2 regions of the Streptomyces sp. NPDC031670 genome follow, and region 2 is predicted to be linked to the other one. Evidence: riboswitches for the same ligand, from Rfam matches in the RefSeq annotation. Region 2 holds a riboswitch; the other holds the start of a gene.
What was found. A riboswitch is a leader RNA that binds a small molecule or an ion and turns the genes downstream of it on or off. The one in region 2 is predicted to bind S-adenosylmethionine.
Positions count from the first base shown of each region.

Region 1 (7,787 bases), on a different contig from region 2:
CGCTGAGCGCGCTGCGCAGCTTGCGCTGGAGCGCCTCGGCCTCCTTGCGGGCCGCGGCCAGGTCGGCGCGGAGCTCCTCCTGCTCGGTGCGCAGCCGCTCGTGCGCCTCGGCGAGCTCGCCGCGCAGCCGCTCCAGCTCGCGCCGGCCCTCCTCGTCGGCGCGCTCGGCGTCCGCCCGCTGGGCCTCCTCGCCGGCCGCCGCGACCAGCTTCACCCAGCCGGTGGGGCGCAGGACGTACGCGGCGGCGGCGACGTCCACGGGGTCGGCCGCCGCGGGCGGCGCGCCGGACTCCAGCGCGCCCGCCAGCTCCGGCTGCCCCTCCTTGAACCGCTCCCCGATCCGCTGCCGGAAGACCGGGTCGGACTCCAGGGCCGCGGCCATGGCGTTGCCGGCGAACTTGGCACGACGAGTCGGGGTGAAACGGGCGTACTGCCGCAACTGCGACGGCAGTTCGGCGACGGTCAGCCCGCCGAAGGCGTCCGAGACCAGCGCGACGACCCTGCGCCGCACCCCTTCGGGAAGCGGTCGGTCGAGCACCTCGGCGGGGCCGTCACCGGCCGCACCGGCCGGTTCGGCACCGCTTGCATGCTCCACGATCCGTCACCTCAACTGTCGTCCGTCACTCACCGGGGCGGCTCACTCGGAGCCGGCGCCCGGCCTGTCCACCAGTTCGATCTGGTCCACCGCGTTGCACCAGCGGCAGCGCACCGACTCGATGGTCTCACTGACCACCTCGCGTTCCTCGACCTTCGGCTCTCCGGCGAGGTCCAGATGGACGTACTCGACGACCTTGGACGAACGGGTGACGTCGAAGCGGGTCAGATTGCCGCAGAGGGTGCAGCGCCACCGCGTGGTGGCGGTGGGCTGGGGAACGCTCGTCATGGGGTGCTGTCCTCTTTCCACGGATTTTCCACGGATTTCCACGGTTTCGTGTCGAAGATGTGGTCGGGGATCTCGCGGTGCGCCGTCGAACTGCGGATGTACTGCCCGTAACCCTACGGCCTACCGGGTATCCCCCGGCACGGCGAGGCGGTCTGTACCGTTCGGTCCCGGTACGCCATGCTCTGTTCATGATCAAGCCGAGCGCCGTACGGGCGGCGGTGGTGCGGGGCCCCGTGGTCACCTACGCCGTGCTGGCGACCTGCTGCCTGGTCTTCCTCGTCAGCCCCGTCTCGGGCCTCAACCCCTCCTACGGGACCGGTGACGCGCTGCTCGCCGCCCAGAGCACGTATTTCGCCCGGTGGGGTGTCGTCCCGAACGAACTCACGGCCGGTGACCCCGGCGCGCTCCTCACCCCCCTCACCGCGCTCTTCGTGCACGGCAACTGGCTGCACCTGCTGGGGAACATGCTCTTCCTCCACGTCTTCGGTGCGATGGCCGAGGAGCGCATGGGCAGGACCGGCTTCGCGCTCTTCTACCTCGGCGCGGGCTACCTCGCCCTGCTGGCCTACGCGGTGGTGCACGCGGCCTCCGACCAGACGCTGGTGGGCGCGTCCGGGGCGATCTCCGCCGTCCTGGGCGCCTTCCTCTGTCTCTTTCCCCGGGCCAGGGTCACCAGCCTCTTCCCGTTCCTCTTCTTCCTGCCGCTGCGCTTCCCGGCGGCGCCGGTGCTGGTGTTCTGGTTCGTGCTCCAGTGGCTGGCCGTACGGGCCGCTCCGGCCGGGCCCGGAGTGGCCTACCTGGCCCATCTCGTCGGCTTCGGCCTGGGCTTTCTCTACGCCTGGGTCCGGTTCCGCCGGACGGCTAGAGTGAAACGACCGAAACGGCCGAAGCCTTCCGTGCCGGCCGCCACCGAGGGAGAGAACCAGCCGTGATCACCGCGATCGTGCTCATCAAGACCAGCGTGGACCGGATCCCCGAGATCGCGGAGTCGATCGCGTCGCTGGAGAACGTCAGCGAGGTGTACTCGGTGACCGGCACCTACGACTTGATCGCCCTGGTCCGGGTGGCCCGCCACGACGACCTCGCGGACATCATCCCCGGCCGGATCAGCAAGATCCCGGGCGTGGAGGTGACGGACACGCATGTGGCGTTCCGGACGTACTCCCAGCACGACCTGGAGGCGGCGTTCGCGATCGGCCTCGACGCGTAGCCCTCGGGCGGGCGGCGACCCGAATTTCGCCTCAGCCGTGGCCCGGGGTTCGTGTGCGGCCCGGTGGGTGGCTGAGCGCGCAGTTCCCCGCGCCCCTGGGCAGTTGGGGGCGCGGGGAACTGCGCGAGCGACCCTCCGCGGTCCGCAGGCGAAAGAGGGGGCCGGGGCGTAGCCCCGGGGACGTCACTTTGCCGGGACGCAGCGGCCCCCCTCCACCTGGTACGACCACTTCGCCCCCTCCCCCACCAACTCCCGCACCGCCCTCACGAACCGCTCCACATGCTCATCCGGCGTCCCCGCCCCGAAGCTGACCCGGATCGCGTTCAGGGACCGCTCCCCCGGCTCGCCCTCGGGCGCCCCGCACTCCCCCTGCTCCTGCGGCTCCCCGCCGAGCAGCGTCCGTACCAGCGGGTGCGCGCAGAACAGGCCGTCCCGCACCCCGATCCCGTACTCCGCCGACAGCGCCGCCGCGAAGTGCGAGCTGTTCCAGCCGTCCACGACGAACGAGATCACCCCGACCCTCGGCGCGTCGTGGCCGAAGAGGGACAGCACCCGTACCTCCGGCACCGCCGCCAGCCCCTCCCGCACCTTCGCGATCAGGTGCCGCTCCCGCTCCACCAGAGCGTCGAAGCCCGCCTCCGTCAGCGCCTTGCAGGCGGACGCGATGGCGTACACGCCGATCACGTTCGGGGAGCCGGCCTCGTGGCGGGCGGCCGTGGTGTGCCACTCGACGTCCACCCCGCCGTCCGCGCGCCGCGCGACCGTACGGGAGGCGCCGCCGCCCGCGAGGTACGGCTCGGCCTCCTGGAACCAGTCCGCGCGCCCGGCGAGCACCCCCGAGCCGAACGGCGCGTACAGCTTGTGCCCGGAGAAGGCGATCCAGTCGACGTCCGACTCCCGTACGGAGACGGGGTGGTGGGGCGCCAGCTGCGCCGCGTCGAGCACGATCCGCGCCCCGTGCGCGTGCGCCGCCGCCGTCAGCTCCTTCACCGGCCACAGCTCACCCGTGACGTTGGAGGCACCGGTGACGCAGACCAGCGCCGGACCGTAGGGGTCGCGGTCGGCGAGCGCCCGCTCCAGGATCGCCACCGCCTGCCGCGGCGTGCGCGGCGCGTCGAGGTACGTGACCCGCGCGTCCCGCCACGGCAGCAGCGACGCGTGGTGCTCGGTCTCGAAGACGAAGACCTGGCAGTCGGCCGGGAGCACCCGGGCCAGCAGGTTCAGCGAGTCCGTCGTCGAACGGGTGAAGACCACCTGGTCGCCGGGGCGGCAGTCGAGGAACTCGGCCACCGTCGCCCGGCTGTTCTCGAACAGGTCGGTGGAGAGCTGCGAGAGGTAGCCCGCGCCCCGGTGCACGCTGCCGTAGTAGGGGGCGTACGCGGCCACGTCGTCCCACACCCGCTGGAGGGCGGGGGCGCTCGCCGCGTAGTCGAGGGCCGCGTACGTCACCTCGCCGCCGGTGACGAGCGGAACGGTGACGTCCCGGCCGAGCACCGGCAGCGGCGCCGCGCAGCAGGGCCGCTCGGACGGGGACGAGAGCGAGGGGGAGGTGACGGCGGACGTGGCGGTGGGCGTGGACGCGTATGCGGACATGGCGGTATCTCCCGGCAGGTCGAGGCGAATCGGCTGTGGAGCCCCCGGGGCGCGGCGGACCGACCGGCGGCGCCGGACGCACGGGGGGTGACCTCGACGTACGCGAAGAAGGCGTACGGAGGTGTACAGAAGAAGGGGCCGAAGGCCCTATCGCATTCGCTTGCTCACGAGACTGCTCCCTTGAGGACCAGGACCCCAGGGGCGCGCCACCCGGAGAACGGGTGCGCAGGGGTCCGCGCTTGCCGCCGACCTCGCTGCCTGCGGCCTGGTCTTCACCCGGGGCACCCCGCCACGGACGGAGGGTTGCCGGACAGCGGGCCGGGGCCGTAGTCGCTGTCACTCATGACCTTGGAAAGCATCCTGCCATACGTCGGCGTACGCGCAAGGCGCGGTCCGGCATCCGGACCGCGCCCCGCGTCACGCACCCGGGCGGCGGCTACGCGTTGCTGGCCGCCACCCACCGCTCCAGGGCCCGTCTCGCCGCCCCGGAGTCCACCGACTCGGCCGCTCTGGCGATCCCCTCCCGGATCTGCTCCACGAGGGTGCCCGGGCCCGGGTCCAGCGCGACCAGCGCCGCCGCCGAGTTGAGCAGCACCGCGTCCCGTACGGGCCCGGTCTCCCCGGCCAGCAGCCGGCGGGCCGCGTCCGCGTTGTACGAGGCGTCCGCTCCGCGCAGCGCCTCCACCGGCACCAGGCCGATGCCCACGTCCCTGGGGTCGAACGCCTCCTCGCGCACTGCCCCGTCCCGTACCACCCAGACCCGGGAGGTCGCGGTGGTCGTCAGCTCGTCCATGCCGTCGTCGCCGCGGAACACCAGCGCCGAGGAGCCGCGCTCGGCGAGCACCCCGGCCACGATCGGCGCCATCCGGGCGTCCGCGACCCCGGTGGCCTGGGCCATGACCCGGGCGGGGTTGGTGAGCGGGCCGAGGAAGTTGAAGGTGGTGCGGATGCCGAGTTCGCGCCGGGCCGCGGCGACGTACCGCAGGGCGGGGTGGAACTTGACCGCGAAGCAGAAGGTGACGCCCGCCTCCTCGGCGACCTGGACCACCTGCCGGGGGGTGAGGTCGAGGTTGACGCCGAGCTTCTCCAGGACGTCGGAGGCGCCGCTGGCGGAGGACGCGGCCCGGTTGCCGTGTTTGACGACCTTGGCGCCGGTGCCCGCCACCACGATGGCGGACATGGTGGAGATGTTGACGGTCTTGGCGCCGTCGCCGCCGGTGCCGACGATGTCGACGGTCCGGCCGGGCACCTCGATCAGATTGGCGTGCTCGTACATCGCGCGGACCATGCCGGTGATCTCGGCGACCGTCTCGCCCTTGGCCCGCAGGGCCACCGCGAACCCGGCGATCTGCGCGTCGGTAGCCTCGCCGCGCATGATCGAGTCCATCGCCCAGGCCGTCGCCTCGGCGCTCTGGTCGGTGCCGCTGAGCAGTGCGTCCAGTACGCCCGGCCAGGAGTAGGCCGCCACGCTGTCGCCGCCTGCCGGGGTCACAACGTTCATGGTCCGCTCCTGGGTCCACCGACGGATAGGGGAATCGTGGACCACCCTATCCAGCCCCGGGGACGGCGGAGGGCCCCGTCCATCGCGTGGACGGGGCCCCGTGCTGTGTGGCGTACAGCGTGCGCTGGGAGGGGATCAGTGGTGGCCGTGGCCGCTGGTGATCTCCTCGTACTCCTCGGCGGTGGGCTTGGCGATCTGGCTCTGCTCGCCGAAGTAGCCCTTGTGGAGCTTCACGCGCAGCTTCTCCATGCGGGAGACCTTGCGCTTGACACCGTTCTCGTCGACGGCCGCCGGCAGCTCGGCCGGGCGGGTCTGCTCGTGCGCGGTGAGCTTGTACAGCTGGCCCGCGTCGAGCGGCTCGTGGACCTCGACGAACTCACCGTGCGGCAGCCGCTTGATGATGCCGGTCTCGCGACCGTGCAGCACCTTCTCGGCGTCCCGGCGCTGGAGGCCCAGGCAGATCCGCTTGGTGACGATGAACGCGACGACCGGGCCGACGAAGAACGCGATCCGGACGAACCAGGTGATGGCGTTGAGCGACAGGTTGAAGTTGGTCGCCCACAGGTCGTTGCCACCACCGACCAGCATCACCATGTACGCGGTCACCCACGCCACACCGATACCGGTGCGGACGGGAGCGTTGCGCGGACGGTCGGCGATGTGGTGCTCGCGGGTGTCCTTGGTGATCCAGGCCTCAATGAACGGGTAGGCCGCGATCGCGAAGAGCACCAGCGGGAAGATCACCAGCGGGATGAACACACCCAGGACCAGCGTGTGGCCCCACAGGTTGATCTCCCAGCCCGGCATCACACGGATGAGGCCTTCGGCGAAGCCCATGTACCAGTCGGGCTGGGCGCCGGTCGACACCTGGTCCGGGCGGTACGGGCCGATCTCCCAGATCGGGTTGATCGAGGCGATCGCCGCGATGACCGCGATGACACCGAACACCAGGAAGAAGAAGCCGCCGGCCTTGGCCGTGTAGACGGGCAGCAGCGGCGCGCCCACGACGTTCTTGTTGGTGCGGCCGGGGCCCGCGAACTGGGTGTGCTTGTGGTAGAAGACCAGGATCAGGTGAGTGATCATCAGGCCGAGCATGATGCCGGGCAGCAGCAGGATGTGGACCGAGTAGAACCGGGCCACGAAGTCGCCGCCGGGGAACTCGCCACCGTAGATGAAGAACGACAGGTACGTGCCGACGACCGGCACGCCCAGGATGGCGCCCTCCATGAAGCGGACGCCGGTGCCCGAGAGCAGGTCGTCCGGGAGCGAGTAGCCGGTGAAGCCGGTGAACATGCCGCAGAAGAACAGCAGGAAGCCGAAGAGCCAGTTGACCTCGCGCGGCTTGCGGAACGCGCCCGTGAAGAACACGCGCATCATGTGCACGAACATGCCCGCGAGGAAGATCAGCGCGGCCCAGTGGTGGATCTGCCGGATCAGCAGACCACCGCGCACATCGAAGCTGATGTGCATGGTCGAGTTGAACGCCTCGGACATCTGTACGCCCTGGAGCGGAACGTAGGAGCCGTCGTAGACGACCTCGTTCATGCTCGGGTGGAAGAACAGTGTCAGGTACACACCCGTGAGGATGATGATGATGAACGTGTACATGCAGATCTCGCCGAGCATGAAGGACCAGTGGTCCGGAAAGATCTTGCGCATGTTGGTCTTGGCGAGGGTGTAGATCCCCAGCCGGCCGTCGGCCCAGTCGGCGAACTTCTCGCCGTTGCCGGGCTCGCGGCGTTCGTCAGTCGTGGTGGTGCTCATCCGCGCTCCCAGAAGGCAGGACCGACGGGCTCTTCGAAGTCGCCGAGCGCTTCGAGGTAGCCCTCGCTGTTCACGCCGATGCGCAGCTGCGGCAGAGCGTGACCGGCCGGGCCGAAGATGACGCGGGCCCCGTCGGAGAGGTCGAAGGTGGACTGGTGGCACGGGCAGAGCACGTGGTGGGTCTGCTGCTCGTACAGGCTGATCGGGCAACCGACGTGGGTGCAGATCTTCGAGAACGCCACGATGCCCTGGTGCGACCACTCCAGCTCGCGCTTGTCCTTGATGTTCTCCGGCTGGAGCCGGACGATCATCAGGGCGGCCTTGGCGATCTGGGTCTGGAAGTCGTGCTGGTCCTCCTCCAGGCCCTCGGGCTTGGCGAAGGTGAGCGAACCGACGGCCACGTCCTCGGGACGCAGCGGCTCGTTGGTGTTCATGTTGATGAGGGCCTTGCCCTTGGCCCACATCGTCTTGCGCAGCTTGTCCTCGGGCAGCGTGCCCAGGTCGCGCAGGAGCACCACACCGGCGAGCGGCACCATGGCCAGCGCGCCGTACATGGTGTTGCGGATCAGCTTGCGGCGGCCGAAGCCGGACTCGCGGACGCCGTCCGCCCAGTCCTGCATGACCTTCTCGCGGACCTCCGGCGGAGCGGCGATCTCGTGACGGTCGTCCGACATCTCCTCGTCGGCCATCAGCGTGCGGGCCCAGTGGACCGCGCCGGCGCCGATGCAGAACAGCGCGACACCCAGGGTCAGACCCAGGGAGAAGTTCAGCGCGCTGACGTGCCCGAACGGGAAGATGTAGACGATCTTGTCGATCGGGAAGATCACGAAGGACGC
Region 1 is NZ_JBVILC010000006.1:378,308-386,094, forward strand. Features, by position in the region: gene ACZ5ID_RS15020 (NYN domain-containing protein) at 1-595, opposite strand, end outside; gene ACZ5ID_RS15025 (hypothetical protein) at 638-883, opposite strand; gene ACZ5ID_RS15030 (rhomboid family intramembrane serine protease) at 1,072-1,815, shown strand; gene ACZ5ID_RS15035 (Lrp/AsnC family transcriptional regulator) at 1,812-2,093, shown strand; gene ACZ5ID_RS15040 (aminotransferase class V-fold PLP-dependent enzyme) at 2,277-3,686, opposite strand; SAM riboswitch class IV at 3,917-4,034, opposite strand; gene trpD (anthranilate phosphoribosyltransferase) at 4,123-5,187, opposite strand; gene qcrB (cytochrome bc1 complex cytochrome b subunit) at 5,323-6,951, opposite strand; gene qcrA (cytochrome bc1 complex Rieske iron-sulfur subunit) at 6,948-7,787, opposite strand, start outside.
Region 1: linked by a shared signal. The riboswitch ahead of ACZ5ID_RS15040 (aminotransferase class V-fold PLP-dependent enzyme) and the one ahead of thrC (threonine synthase) in region 2 are both predicted to bind S-adenosylmethionine.

Region 2 (7,787 bases):
CGGATCGTCGCGCTGGCCACGGACGCGGACGAGGAGGCCGTCGAGAGCGCCCTGGCCGCCGCCGACGGCGAGGTGAAGACGGCGATCCTGATGCTGCTGGCGGATCTGGACGCGGCGGCGGCGACCCGGCGGCTGGCCGAGGCCCGGGGCCGGCTGCGCGCCGCGCTGCCGTAGCCGGCCGCCGGAACCCGCGAACGCCGAAGGGCGGCACCCCCAGTGGGGTGCCGCCCTCCGTACGTAACCGGGCTCGCCGATCCTCCGACGAGGATCAGAAGTCCATGTCACCGCCCGGCATGCCGCCCGGAGCGCCGCCCGCGGCGGCCTTCTCCGGCTTGTCGGCGATGACGGCCTCGGTGGTGAGGAACAGCGCGGCGATCGACGCGGCGTTCTGCAGCGCGGAGCGCGTGACCTTCGCCGGGTCGATGATGCCCTCGGCGATCATGTCCACGTACTCACCGGTCGCGGCGTTCAGACCGTGGCCGACGGGCAGGTTGCGGACCTTCTCGACGATGACGCCGCCCTCAAGACCACCGTTGACGGCGATCTGCTTCAGCGGGGCCTCCAGCGCGAGCTTCACGGCGTTGGCGCCGGTCAGCTCGTCACCCGACAGGTCCAGCTTCTCGAAGACCGAGGAGGCCTGGAGCAGGGCCACGCCACCACCGGCGACGATGCCCTCCTCGACGGCCGCCTTGGCGTTGCGCACGGCGTCCTCGATGCGGTGCTTGCGCTCCTTGAGCTCCACCTCGGTGGCGGCGCCGGCCTTGATGACGGCCACGCCGCCGGCCAGCTTCGCCAGACGCTCCTGGAGCTTCTCGCGGTCGTAGTCCGAGTCCGAGTTCTCGATCTCGGCGCGGATCTGGTTCACGCGACCGGCGACCTGCTCGCTGTCACCGGCACCGTCGACGATGGTGGTCTCGTCCTTGGTGATGACGACCTTGCGGGCGCGGCCGAGCAGGTCGAGGCCCGCGTTCTCCAGCTTGAGGCCGACCTCCTCGGAGATGACCGTGCCGCCGGTGAGGATGGCGATGTCGTTCAGCATGGCCTTGCGGCGGTCGCCGAAGCCCGGGGCCTTGACGGCGACGGACTTGAAGGTGCCGCGGATCTTGTTCACGACCAGGGTCGACAGGGCCTCGCCCTCGACGTCCTCGGCGATGATCAGGAGCGGCTTGCCCGACTGCATGACCTTCTCGAGGAGCGGCAGCAGGTCCTTGACCGAGCCGATCTTCGAGTTGACGATCAGGATGTACGGGTCGTCGAGCGCGGCTTCCATGCGCTCCATGTCGGTCGCGAAGTACGCCGAGATGTAGCCCTTGTCGAAGCGCATGCCCTCGGTGAGCTCGAGCTCCAGACCGAAGGTCTGGGACTCCTCGACCGTGATGACGCCTTCCTTGCCGACCTTGTCCATCGCCTCGGCGATGAGCTCGCCGATCTGGGTGTCGGCGGCGGAGATGGAGGCCGTCGAAGCGATCTGCTCCTTGGTCTCGACATCCTTGGCCTGCTCCAGGAGCGCACCGGAGACGGCCTCGACGGCCTTCTCGATGCCGCGCTTCAGGGCCATCGGGTTGGCACCCGCGGCCACGTTGCGCAGACCCTCGCGGACGAGCGCCTGGGCGAGGACGGTCGCGGTGGTCGTACCGTCACCGGCGACGTCGTCCGTCTTCTTGGCGACTTCCTTGACCAGCTCGGCGCCGATCTTCTCGTACGGGTCCTCGAGCTCGATCTCCTTGGCGATGGAAACACCATCGTTGGTGATCGTGGGGGCGCCCCACTTCTTCTCGAGGACGACGTTGCGGCCCTTGGGGCCAAGGGTGACCTTGACGGCGTCGGCGAGCTGGTTCATCCCGCGCTCGAGACCGCGCCGTGCCTCCTCGTCGAACGCGATGATCTTGGCCATGTGAAGTGGTCCTCCCGGACAGGGGTGGCGTTCTTCGTGGACCGCGCCGGTGCCCGCGACGGACGGCTCGCGGTCCTTGTGGTTCCTTGCCCCACCCGGTCCGCAGGCCTCACTGACCCGATCCAAGTTCTGTCACTCTCACTGGGAGAGTGCTAACGCCAATGATTAGCACTCGACCCCGGAGAGTGCAAGGCCGTCCCACCGCCACGGCCCGGTCCCGGACACCCGCGCGCCGCGGCCGGGGGCGCCGACGCGGGCCCGGACACACACGTGGGGCCCGCATCCATTTACAGAGGATGCGGGCCCCACGGGCCTGTATGCGTCGGTGGCCGATCGCGCCGAGATCAGACGGCGAGCTTGACCATGTCCGCCTGCGGACCCTTCTGGCCCTGCGAGATCTCGAACTCGACTCGCTGACCTTCTTCAAGGGTGCGGTACCCGTCCATCTGGATCGCGCTGTAGTGGACGAAAACATCCGCACCACCGTCGACCGCGATGAAGCCGTACCCCTTCTCCGCGTTGAACCACTTGACGGTGCCCTGAGCCATGCCTAACTCCCCTATTACTGGCCCTTGCACGGGACCGCACTTCGCGGACCCGGGTCAGATCTCCACCCTCCGACAGGAGAGGGTGTGCGCCGGAACGCGTCGACCGCGGCTGAATGTATCTGCCCAACTGCCCTCTGCAACAGGTCAATCGGACGAGAATTCCAGGCAGGGGCCGGGAGCGGAATGCCGCCTATTCCAGCATTACGGGGCAAGTCGGGCCGGGCAAAGCGCACTTAAGGAGCAATATGCTCGAACACTTTGACTGCATCTCGACGCCGGTTCGTCGCGTTCTCATATGCACGTGGCATGCGCAACGAAGGGGACTTCCCCACTGTACCGCGCTCAACCACACTGAATTGCCCCCTCCGCTTAGCTTGCGGAGGGGGCAATTCAGGTAACAGCGCGTAGGTCAGCAGCCGCCCGCGACGGCCGGAATGATCGAGATTCCGGCGCCGTCCGGCGTGGCCGTCTGAAGCCCCTGCTCGAAGCGGACGTCGTCGTCGTTGACGTACACGTTGACGAACCGGCGCAGCTTGCCCTGGTCGTCCAGGACCCGGGCGGCGATCCCGGTGTGGTTCTTCTCCAGGTCGGCGATGACCTCGGCGAGGGTGGCACCCTCGGCCGCGACCTCGGCCCGCCCGCCGGTGTACGTACGGAGGATGGTGGGGATGCGGACGTTGACGCTCATGGGGCTTCCTGCCTTCCGTCTGGGAGCTGGTGGGTCAGCCGGCCAGGCCGGCGTCGCGGAACGCGTCCAGGCTCGGGCGGATGGTCGCGGTCGGGCCGGTGGTCGGCGCCACCGCGTCCAGGGTCTTGAGGCCGTCGCCCGTGTTGAGGACGACAGTAGTCAGGGCCGGGTCCAGAAGCCCGTCCTCGATGAGCTTGCGGGTGACACCGACCGTCACACCGCCCGCCGTCTCGGCGAAGATGCCCTCGGTCCGGGCCAGCAGCTTGATCGCGTCCACGATCTGCGCGTCGTCGACGTCCTCCACCGCGCCGCCGGTGCGCCGGGCGATGTCCAGGACGTACGGACCGTCCGCCGGGTTGCCGATGGCCAGGGACTTGGCGATCGTGTCCGGCTTCTGCGGGCGGACCACGTCGTGGCCCGCCTTGAAGGCGGTGGAGACCGGGGAGCAGCCCTCGGCCTGGGCGCCGAAGATCTTGTACGGCCGGTCCTCGACGAGCCCCAGCCGGATCAGCTCCTGGAGCCCCTTGTCGATCTTCGTGAGCTGGGAGCCGGAGGCGATCGGGACGACGAGCTGGTCGGGCAGCCGCCAGCCGAGCTGCTCGCAGATCTCGTACGCCAGCGTCTTGGAGCCCTCGCCGTAGTACGGGCGCAGGTTCACGTTGACGAAGCCCCAGCCCTCGCCGAGCGGGTCGCCGATGAGCTCCGAGCAGAAGCGGTTGACGTCGTCGTAGTTGCCCTCGATGCCGACCAGCTCGCCGCCGTACACCGCGGCCATGACGACCTTGCCCTGCTCCAGGTCGTGCGGGATGAAGACGCAGGAGCGCAGCCCGGCGCGGGCGGCGGCGGCGCCCACCGCGCCCGCGAGGTTGCCGGTGGAGGAGCAGGAGAGCGTGGTGAAGCCGAAGGCGCGGGCGGCCTCGACGGCGATGGCGACGACGCGGTCCTTGAAGGAGTGCGTCGGGTTGCCGGAGTCGTCCTTGACGTAGAGACCACCGGTGACGCCGAGTTCGCGGGCGAGGTTGTCGGCCTTGACGAGCTTGGTGAATCCCGGATTCAGGTTGGGCTTTTCAGCCACATTGGCCGGAACAGGCAGCAGGGGCGCATAGCGCCAGATGTTGTCGGGGCCCGCTTCGATCCGCTTGCGGAGCGCCTCGGGATCACCAGTCGGAAGGTCGTACGCGACTTCGAGCGGCCCGAAACACAGGGCGCAGGCGAAGATGGGGCCGAGGTCGAACCGCTCGCCGCATTCCCGGCAGGAAAGCGCGACGGCGGGACCGAGATCCACTGAGGTGGTGGCGTTTACGGTGGTGGCGTCCGCGTTGGCGTCCGTGGCGGCAGCTACGTCGGCGGTGTGCACAGCCATGATGGCGAGGCCCTTTCTCCTCATCTTCCCCATGGCGCGTTTCGCCATGAGACGGAATTGGCACCTTCCCCACCGTGACCTCGCGGTCGGCAGGAGGGTTGCCGGGACTTCAACGGGCCGTTCCCTCAGTCCCTCTGGATGAGCGCTGTGGCACCGGGTCCATGACCCGGGCATTTGTCCGCGTGGCGACCCCGACATGCGACGGCCGTCCGCGTTGTTCAAGACTGTAACCGAAGGCGCGGACGGTTGAGATAGTCGTCCGAACCGCGAGATGGATCACAGACGGCACCCGAGCCGTCCCGCACACCGTCACTCACAGAGGGGTCACCGATCGTGCTGGAAGAGGTGGAGCGCTGGCTGAGCAGGCGTTCCTGGTCGGCGGCCGACCGCCCGCTGGACGCGATCACGGCCGCCAAGCGCCGCACCGGCACCACGGTCAGCGTGGTCCTGCCGGCGCTGGACGAGGAGGCCACGGTCGGGCAGATCGTGACCGCGATCCGGCGCGAGCTGATGACCGTCGCCGTGCCGCTGGTGGACGAGCTGGTGGTGGTCGACTCCGGCTCCACCGACCGTACGGCCGAGGTCGCGTCCGCCGCGGGCGCCCGGGTAGTGCACCGGGACGCGATCCTGCCCCGGATACCGGCGCTGCCCGGCAAGGGCGAGGTCCTGTGGCGCTCCCTGCTGGTCACCACGGGTGACATCGTCTGCTTCATCGACGCGGACCTGAAGGACTTCGACCCCGGCTTCGTCTCCGGGATCGTCGGCCCGCTCCTGACCGATCCGGACGTCGACCTCGTCAAGGCGATGTACGACCGCCCGTTCGGCGACTCCCCAGGTCAGGGCGGTCGCGTCACCGAACTGGTGGCCCGCCCGCTGCTCAATCTGCACTGGCCCCAGCTGGCCGGGTTCGTCCAGCCGCTGGGCGGCGAGTACGCGGCCCGGCGCTCCCTGCTGGAGCGGCTGCCCTTCCCCGTCGGTTACGGAGTGGAGCTGGGGCTGCTCGTCGACGCGCTGCACACCGTGGGTCTCGACGCGCTGGCCCAGGTCGACGTGGGCGTGCGCAGACACCGCCACCAGGACGGGCAGGCGCTCGGCCGGATGGCCGCCGCGATCTACCGCACGGCCCAACTGCGGCTGTCCCGGGCCCACTTGGTGCGGCCCTCGCTGACCCAGTTCGAGCGGGCCGAGGAGGGCTTCGTACCGCGCACGTACGCGGTGGACACCGAGGAACGGCCGCCCATGCGCGAAATCTCGGAGTACGCGGTGCATCGCGCGGCGTAAACGAGCATGACCGTCGGGTTCCGTGACACGGTTCGCACGTTTGAGGCATTCCGCTTCGGGCTAGGTTCGTCTCCATGGTCTCCGCGCGTGCTGCCCAGATCCTCGTCGCGTCCAACCGCGGCCCGGTCTCGTACACCCTCGACCCCGACGGAACACTCACACCCCGCCGCGGCGGCGGCGGCCTGGTCTCGGGCCTCTCCGCCATCGGCGCCGAGGCGGACACCCTGTGGGTGTGCTCCGCGCTCGGCGACGGCGACCGGGAGGCGGTGCGGCGCGGGGTGGGCGAGCCCGGTGTGCGGATGCTCGACATCGACGCGTCCGTGCACACCGACGCCTACAACGGCATCGCCAACTCGGTGCTGTGGTTCGTCCACCACATGCTCTACCAGACGCCCCTTGAGCCCGCCTTCGACGCGGAGTTCCGGCGCCAGTGGGGTGCGTACGAGACGTACAACCGGGCCTTCGCGCGGGCCCTGGCGGACGAGGCGGCGGACGGGGCGGCCGTGGTCGTCCAGGACTACCACCTGGCGCTGGTCCCCGGCATGCTCCGCGAACTCCGCCCCGACCTGCGCATCGGCCACTTCTCGCACACCCCGTGGGCGCCGCCCGAGTACTTCCGGATGCTCCCGGACGACGTGGCCGCGCAGCTCCTGAAGGGGATGCTCGGCGCGGACCGGCTCGGCTTCCTGACCCGGCGCTGGGCGGACGCGTTCACCCGCTGCTGCGAGGACGTCGTCGGCGGTACGGGCACCACCCGGATCGGGGTGCACGGGCTCGGCACGGACGCCGAGTTCCTGCGGCGCCGCTCGCACGAGAGCGACGTCGAGGAGCGGATGGCCGCGCTGCGGGAGGAGATCGGCGCGGGCCGCCGCACGATCGTCCGGGTCGACCGCACGGAGCTGTCGAAGAACATCGTGCGCGGGCTGCTGGCGTACCGGCAGCTCCTGGAGGAGCACCCCGAGTGGCGCGAGCGGGTGGTGCACGTCGCCTTCGCCTATCCGTCGCGACAGGACCTGCCGGTGTACCGGAAGTACACCGAGGAGGTGTCCCGGGTGGCCGCCTCGATCAACTCCGCGTACGGGACGGACGGCTGGACCCCGGTGGTCCTGCACGTCAAGGACGACTTCGCCCGGTCCCTGGCGGCATACCGGCTGGCCGACGTGGCGCTGGTCAACCCGATCCGGGACGGCATGAACCTGGTCGCCAAGGAAGTGCCGGTGGTCTCGGACTCCGGGTGCGCGCTGGTGCTGTCGCGGGAGGCGGGGGCGTACGAGGAGCTGGGCGAGGACGCGGTGGTGGTGAACCCGTACGACGTGTCGGGGACGGCGACCGCGCTGCACGAGGCGCTGTCCATGGGACCGGAGGAGCGGGCCGCGCGCACGAAGCGGCTGGCGGCTGCGGCGACCGCGTTGCCGCCGCAGCGGTGGTTCCTGGAGCAGCTGGAGGAACTGCGGCGCTGATTTCGTCCGCGGACCGTGCTGGGTCGCTCGCGCAGTTCCCCGCGCCCCCAGGCGGTTAGGGGCGCGGGGCCGTGTCGACGTGCGGCTCCGCCGCGTGGGCGCGACCAGCCGCCCACGGTCCACAGGCGACCGGCATCCGCCGGAGGCTTTCGGGAAGGGGTGGGGTGGGGGCTCCTACAGGCGGTCGGCCAGCGCCGACAGGAACTCCACCACCGACGCCGGCCCCGGCACCCGCACATCCGCCCGCTCCGCGAGCTCCGGCACCTCCCCCGCCCCGCTGCACACCAGCAGCCCCGGCACCCCGTCCGAGCGCAGCTTCTCGACCGCCCCGAACGCGGGCAGGTCACCGAGGTCGTCCCCCGCGTACACCACGGACCCCGCGCCGACCTCGCGCAGGTACTCCGCCAGCGCCACCCCCTTGTCCATCCCCGGGGGCCGCAGCTCCAGGACCAGCCGGCCGGGCTCCAGGATCAGGCCGTGCCGGGCGGCGAGGGCGGCGAGCGGGTCGTGCAGGGCGGCGTACGCGGCCTGCGGGTCCGAGGCGCGCCGGGTG
Region 2 is NZ_JBVILC010000002.1:165,049-172,835, forward strand. Features, by position in the region: gene murQ (N-acetylmuramic acid 6-phosphate etherase) at 1-174, shown strand, start outside; gene groL (chaperonin GroEL) at 269-1,894, opposite strand; gene ACZ5ID_RS04760 (cold-shock protein) at 2,239-2,442, opposite strand; gene ACZ5ID_RS04765 (MoaD/ThiS family protein) at 2,852-3,130, opposite strand; gene thrC (threonine synthase) at 3,165-4,517, opposite strand; SAM riboswitch class I at 4,511-4,638, opposite strand; gene ACZ5ID_RS04775 (glucosyl-3-phosphoglycerate synthase) at 4,827-5,774, shown strand; gene ACZ5ID_RS04780 (alpha,alpha-trehalose-phosphate synthase (UDP-forming)) at 5,849-7,234, shown strand; gene otsB (trehalose-phosphatase) at 7,409-7,787, opposite strand, start outside.